One region of the Bacillus sp. 5RYD7K genome, then DNA from elsewhere that is predicted to be linked to it. Evidence: riboswitches for the same ligand, from Rfam matches in the RefSeq annotation. Region 1 holds a riboswitch; the other holds the start of a gene.
The links. Region 1 has a riboswitch for thiamine pyrophosphate ahead of ACQE26_RS17125 (ECF transporter S component). Riboswitches for the same ligand answer to the same signal wherever they lie in the genome.
Positions count from the first base shown of each region.

Region 2: it holds a riboswitch for thiamine pyrophosphate, as region 1 does, so the genes downstream of both, ACQE26_RS16095 (acetylornithine deacetylase) here and ACQE26_RS17125 (ECF transporter S component) in region 1, are expected to answer to the same signal.

Region 1 is NZ_CP191200.1:3,530,510-3,534,043, forward strand. Features, by position in the region: gene ACQE26_RS17120 (glycosyl hydrolase family 18 protein) at 1-1,143, opposite strand, end outside; TPP riboswitch at 1,292-1,405, shown strand; gene ACQE26_RS17125 (ECF transporter S component) at 1,587-2,186, shown strand; gene ACQE26_RS17130 (ABC transporter ATP-binding protein) at 2,173-3,534, shown strand, end outside.
Region 2 is NZ_CP191200.1:3,282,220-3,285,753, forward strand. Features, by position in the region: gene pgeF (peptidoglycan editing factor PgeF) at 1-154, opposite strand, end outside; gene ACQE26_RS16090 (YlmC/YmxH family sporulation protein) at 307-558, opposite strand; gene ACQE26_RS16095 (acetylornithine deacetylase) at 619-1,899, opposite strand; TPP riboswitch at 1,972-2,080, opposite strand; gene ACQE26_RS16100 (ABC transporter ATP-binding protein) at 2,085-2,882, opposite strand; gene sigG (RNA polymerase sporulation sigma factor SigG) at 3,010-3,534, opposite strand, start outside.

The sequences.
Region 1 (3,534 bases):
ACTCATGCTCCGCACATCCTCGAACCATACTTCATGCGTTCTTCCATTTTCATCCGTATACCGGAAGTAAGGGGAACGATCCCTCTGAGAGTAGCGGATCACTGATTGATATTTCATGGCGGTTTCCATGGCGCGCTGATTGGAGATCGCCGATCCGATCGTCCCGGGGCGGTACGGAATCACCCAATCATATCCGTACAGCGGTACACCGAGAATCACCTTTCTTCTCGGCACTCTGCTGATGGCAAAATTGATGGTTTCTCTGACCTCCGTCAAAGGCGCTACGGGTCCCGGCTCACTGCCGGCGTGGTGCCAGTCGTACGCCATGATGAACATATAATCGACGACGGCTCCGATTCCGCCGTAATCATATCCCCTCAGCCACGGCACCGCTTCATTTGTTTTCGCCGGAACCGATATCGTTAGCGCGAGCTGGTGCTCTGAGAGCCGGGTTTTTAACTGCCGGAGAAATCCTGTAAACAGGTCCCGGTCGGCTTCCCTGATCCGTTCAAAATCAATATTTACACCGCCGTATCCCTTTCTTACGGTCAGGTAGACGATATTAGTGACGAGGTTCGTTCTCGCCGTCGGGTTCTGCAGGACTTGATGGGCTAATTCCGGGCTGAACCCTCCTTCTGTCAGATTCGTGATAACCGCAAGCGGCCGCACTCTGTTTTGCCATGTGGTTTCTATCGCGGTTCTGTCGTTTAAATCATTCATGATATCTCCGTTTGGGCCAAAATGATATTCAAACAAAGAAATCGCCGATGAATAGGGTGCAAAATCATTAATGAGCTCTCTGTCCGCTTCAGGTGTCCGAATGACGTAAAATTGCAGGGTTCCCGCCAAATAGTTGGAGATATCCGGAATTCTCACTTTTAAACCCGGCCGCAGCCGGTTCGGCGGAATATCCGGGTTTGCCTGCATCAGCTGCATCTGCGGCACATAAGTCTTACTTGCGATAACGGCATACGTATCATTCGGCTGAACCGTATATTCATTAAGAGGGATTAAAAGCGCCTGCCCCGGAACGATATTCGTTTCCTCAAGCCCGTTGACGCTTCTGATGCTGTCAACAGGGTATCCGTACTTTCTGCTGATGGAAAATAACGAGTCGCCAGACTGCACTGTATGAACAAACATAGATGTCCTCCGTTTCCTTTTGATCAAAAGGGCTCTTCTTATCTTTATGAATGATCTTCCGGTCCGATTCCAAACTCTGTTTAGAGAAAGGCTGTTTACAAATCAGATATGATCAACTATGATGATGTCATCATAAAAAACTGTATAGGAAAAGCACTAGGGGTGCTGTTATCGGCTGAGATAAAACATGCGGCAGGCGTGTTTTGATCCCTTATAACCCGATCTGGATAATACCAGCGTGGGGAAGTGCAGATTGACCGGAGCGCAGGGTTTTTTCCATGCGTTTTCGTTCTGCTGCTGCATATTCCCTCGGATATGCAGTTTTTTATTTTTCATTAAAAAACGGGGGAGGACACTGCAATATGAAACTTACGATCAATCGTCTTTCGTAAAATCAACTCTTTCATACATACGACTATCCGATAAGAAAGCAGGAGATCACAATGAAAAATTGGAAAATGAGAGAAATTGTCGTCATGTCCGTCATCAGTGTTGTATTCGCTGTCGTTTATTTATTATCAACTCATGCAAGCAATATAGCGGCAGGGTTTTTCGGCCGGATGAGCTACGAACCGATTTACGGTATTTGGTTTATCGTCTCGGTGATTGCCGCCTACATTATTCAAAAACCGGGAGCGGCGCTTGTTTCTGAAATCATCGCCGCGTTTGTAGAGTGTTTACTCGGAAATCCGTCAGGGCCGATGGTGATTCTGATCGGCATCGCGCAGGGAATCGGTGCAGAAGCGGTCTTTTTTGCGACACGCTGGCGGGTGTATACCCTGCCCGTGCTCCTTTTATCCGGTATGGGGTCTTCTGTTGCGAGCTTCATTTATGACTTGTTCATTTCCGGATACTCTGTTTTGAATCCGGGTTTATTAGTTGTCATGCTTCTCATCCGCCTGGTCTCAGGTGCGCTTCTTGCCGGCCTTCTCGGCAAAGCAATCAGTGATGCGCTGGCTTACACAGGGGTGCTGAACGGCATGGCGCTCGGAAAAGAATTCAAGAAGAAAAAGAAACAGGTGAACCAAGATGCAGGCATCTGAACCCCTTCTATCGGTCCGCCGTCTTACCTTTTCTTATGAGCAGGATGAGAAGCCTGTTTTTCAAGACGTGTCATTTCAGCTCCGCAAAGGAGAACGGGTTTTATTGCTCGGGCCGAGCGGATGCGGTAAAAGCTCGCTCGCACTTTGTTTAAACGGTCTGTATCCGGAAGCCTGCGATGCAGTTCAAACGGGAACCGTTTCCTTATACGGAACACATCTTTCGGACCTGTCAGAACCCGCCGCCCGATCCATCGGCGTCGTGTTTCAAGATCCGGATCAGCAGTTTTGCATGCTGACGGTTGAAGATGAAATAGCCTTCGGTCTGGAAAATTTGCAATATACAAAAGAAGAGATGGACTCAATTATTGAGGACGTTTTGGAAAAATTAGAAATCACTCATCTGAAAACACGGACGATCGCCTCGCTGTCAGGCGGTTCAAAACAAAAGGTCGCGCTCGCTTGTATCATTGCGATGGAACCGGAACTCATTATTTTAGACGAACCGACGGCACAGCTTGATCCATATTCCGTGCGGGAATTGGTGCGGCTGATCAAAGAACTGCAGGCCGAAAAAGGCTTCGGACTTCTCGTTATCGAGCATCAGCTTGATCATTGGGCGCCATGGATAGACAGGACGATTGTCCTTGACGGAACGGGTCAGAAGGTGATGGACGGAGAGACCGACGCGATCTTTGAAACAAAACTTGAAGAGCTGACGCAGCTCGGCATTCCGATTCCGCGGGTGATCTCATTGCAGAAGCACGTCAGCATCCCTTTTACATTGTGCAAGGAAAGACTGTTTCAAGAACCTGTACCGCCCTTTCCCGGCCCCCGGCCCGCCGCGCTTTCGGCAGAGGACGCGCTGAGTGTTCACGGGCTGTCATTCACAAGAGGAACGGACACCATTTTTCAAGACGTGAGCTTTTCCGTAAAAAAAGGGTCAATCACCGCGATTGCCGGCCCTAACGGAACCGGAAAATCCACGCTCCTGTCCGCCGCGGCCAAGCTCATCCGCCCTGTGAGCGGAGACATCAAAATAGACGGCAGACCGGTAGATTCCTATTCGGAAAAAGAGCTTCGGCGCCTGATGGGGTATGTTTTCCAAAATCCTGAACACCAGTTTGTCACAGATTCCGTCATTCAAGAGCTCTTGTTCGGCTTTGAAAACGGTCAAGCCGCAAAGGAGAAAGCTCTTCAGCTCTTAACCCGGTTCGGCCTGAGACGCTATGCCTCACAGCATCCGTTCTCTTTAAGCCAAGGACAAAAGCGCAGGCTCAGCGTCGCGACGATGCTTATGCATCAGGTGAAAGTTTTGCTGCTTGATGAACCGACTTTCGGGCAGGACGCA
Region 2 (3,534 bases), 250 kb from region 1:
CGGTATTTAATGACTCATACGGAGGATTGCTGACACCGCCGTTTTTCGTTGTGAATCCGGCGATGACCTTTGTGTTATGCTGATTCACACAGTTCCAGTCTTCTATCATGAGTGCCGAGGGGGTGGTAAAACTAAACGGGTGATATGTATTCATGAAGATCCAACCTTTCGACAAACATTAAAAAGCGAATTTCCCACTCATTTTAACACAATTTTAAGCATACGTTTAGCGGCTGATTGAAAAATGAAATAAATAAATGTGCCGGAAACATTGAGATTTCCGGCTTTTTACAAGTAAAGGGAGGATTATGCTCCCCCCTTTGGTTCGTTTACACGCACTAAGATGACATCTTCCCCAATTTTAACTATATTTCGCCAAGGAATGATCATTTCCTCTTCTTTTCCGAAAAAACCGAGAACTTTTCCGCTGCCGCCTAAAATAATCGCCTGAATTTTTCCCGTTGTCACGTTAATATCAATATCACCGATGCTTCCGAGTTTTTTTCCGTTCGACACGTTTACTACATCTTTTATTTGAAATTCAGATATGCTGATCATTTGTATCACGCCCTTTGCCCGTTCTTTTTCCTATTATATGAGCGGCCGGGCTGAACCTTGTCACATCGGGCAATCTTTTTTGCGGCTGCACCAGGTGTGGATAAATCTCAGCATGATTTTCGTATAGTCCATCAGCTCATCGACGGACACTTCTTCGTTTACGGAATGGGCGTTTTTTAAATCGCCGGGTCCGTATATGACGCTTGGAATCCCGGCATGATAAAGCCATCCTCCGTCTGTTACGGTTTGGGAAACATCGATGACGGGCTCCTGTTGTTTGACGGCTGAGTGCGATTCCGCCAGAACAGAAACGGCCGGATGGTTCGGGTCGATTTCCAGCGCCGGGAACACCTCTCCTCTGTCTTCAATCATGGAAGACCCGCCCCATTTGAACACCGGCCTGTTTTCCCTGAGCCACAGATCACCGTCAGAGACACGATTGATATAGTCTTCGATTTCTGCCACAGCTTGTTCGTGCGTTTCGTTCGGGTAAAAGTGGACGGTAATCCATAATCGGCATTCATCGGCGACAAACGCTGCGTGCCTTCCCCCTTCAATAACGGCGGGGTTGATCGTATTGGTGCCTGGTGAAAAGCCGGGATAGCTTTTCGTTACCGCCCAGTGGCGTTCCAGCTCTCCCAAGGCAGTGATGATTTTCGCCATTTTTTCGATTGCGCTCGCTCCGAATGTGCCTCCGCCCGCATGAATCATATTGCGCCTCATGCCGTCATGAAATGTTTGTTTGCTTTTCAATTCTATCCAGCCGGTGATGACTCCGCCCTGCCCTTGAATATGCAGGCTGCTCGTATCCGCGACAACCGCAAAATCCGCGTGATAGCCGCGTTTGCAGCATTCCAGCGTCCCCGCCTCGCCGACTTCTTCTCCGATCACAGACTGTACAATGAGGTCGCCCGGAAGCTCAATGCCGGCATCATGGATCAGCTTCAGAGAAAAAAGAACACACGCCAATCCGCCTTTCATATCAGCGGCGCCTCTTCCGATCAGCATGCCGGCTTTAACGAGCGGCTGAAACGGGTCAGAGTCCCAGTCTTCATCCCTGACTTCGGCTACGTCAATGTGTCCGTTTAAAATCAGGCTTTGATGCCCGCTTGAATCTGTCCCTTTTAAAACACCGACTACGTTCGGATCTTCCGGATACACATCCCACATATCGACCGAGCAGCCCATTTCTTTTAAAAATCCGGCCACCCACTTCTGAGCATCTGCTGTATTTCTTGCAGGCGGAGCCGGTGTCGGAAAGGCGATCAACCTTTCAGCAATATGTATTAAATCGCCCCGCCGTTTATCCGCCTGCTGCAGCAGCATGTCAAGCTGGTTCATTGAACATCTCTCCTTTTGCTGTATTAAAAAACCCGTTTCATCCAATGAAACGGGTAAAAACGGACTTTCCTCCGCTTTTTTTCACCGCTTCCCTCCGCCGGCATGATCCGGATCAGGTCCGTTAAGGGTTGAGACTAACATCTCTCTCAGCTGCATGTCAGCAGCACCCCCAGGGTGAATTGATTTTATTTGACGGATGATGCCGCTTTTGCACACGTTAAAAATGGACGGCCGTTGTTCCATAAGACATTGACAGGCATATCGAAAAACGCTGTAAGCCGCTCGTCAGAAAGCATGTCCTTGATTTTCCCGGCAGCGAACACCTCGCCTTGTTTTAAAAGCAGCGCCTGATCAAATACCGGCAGAATTTCTTCAGCATGATGAGTGACATAAAGGATGGACGGCGCATTTTCTTTTTCAGCGATCGACGTTATCGTATCCAGCAGCTGCTCTCTTGCCATAAAATCGAGACCCGTCACGGGCTCATCCAAAATCAGCAGTTCCGGATCAGCCATAAGCGCCCGCGCAATCAGCGCTCTTTGCCTTTCCCCCTGAGATAACGTTTCATACCGTCTGTCCGCGAAACTGATGGCGCCTAAATCCTTCAGAAGACCGATCGCTTTTTCCCTCACTTGTTCACTCGGCGTTTCGTAAAGCCCGATTGAAGCGTACGCGCCGCTGAGGGCGATTTCAAAAGCAGAATCCGCGGCATATAATTTGTGCTGAAGACCCGCTGAAACAAGACCGATTTTTTTTCTGAGCCTGTCACCGAGCTCTGTTTTGCCGAATTGATGGCCGAGCACCTGCATCTCTCCTGAAGTGGGAAAGTAATAAGAACATAACATATTCAGCAAGGCTGTTTTTCCGGCTCCGTTCAGTCCGAACAGCACCCAATTTTCGTTTTTCTCAACGCGCCAGTTGATATCTTTCAAAATCCATTGGCCGTTTCTTTTTAATGACACATTGTCCAGCTGTAAAATCATTGCAGTTCCCCCGTTTATTTGTTTCAATTTTCTTAAAACTTTTACACATTAGAATACATCACTTTTTCGCAAACGTAAACCGGCGCACGAAAAAAGCCTTTAAAACAATGTTTAAAGGCTTTCTCCGTTATTGATGGATATTCTTATTCATTTGTTTAATGGCTGCCTTTTCAAGCCTTGAGACCTGAGCTTGGGATATGCCGATTTCTTCTGCGACTTCCATTTGGGTTTTCCCCTGGAAAAAGCGTTTTCGCAAAATCATTTTTTCCCGTTCGTTCAGTCTTCTCATGCCTTCTTTCAGAGCGAGCTCCTCAATCCATTGTGTATCCTTATTGCGCTCATCGCTGATCTGGTCCATCACGTAAATCGGATCGCCGCCGTCATTATAAATCGGCTCAAACAGTGATACCGGATCTTGGATGGCGTCAAGGGCAAACACAATTTCTTCATGGGGCACTTCAAGAACTTTGGCGATTTCCTCTGCTGTCGGCTCCCTGCTTGTCTCACTGATTAACCGCTCCCTTACTTGAAGCGCTTTATATGCGATATCGCGAAGCGACCTCGAGACGCGGATCGGATTGTTATCCCGCAAATATCTGCGGATTTCTCCGATAATCATCGGTACAGCGTATGTTGAAAACTTAACATTATG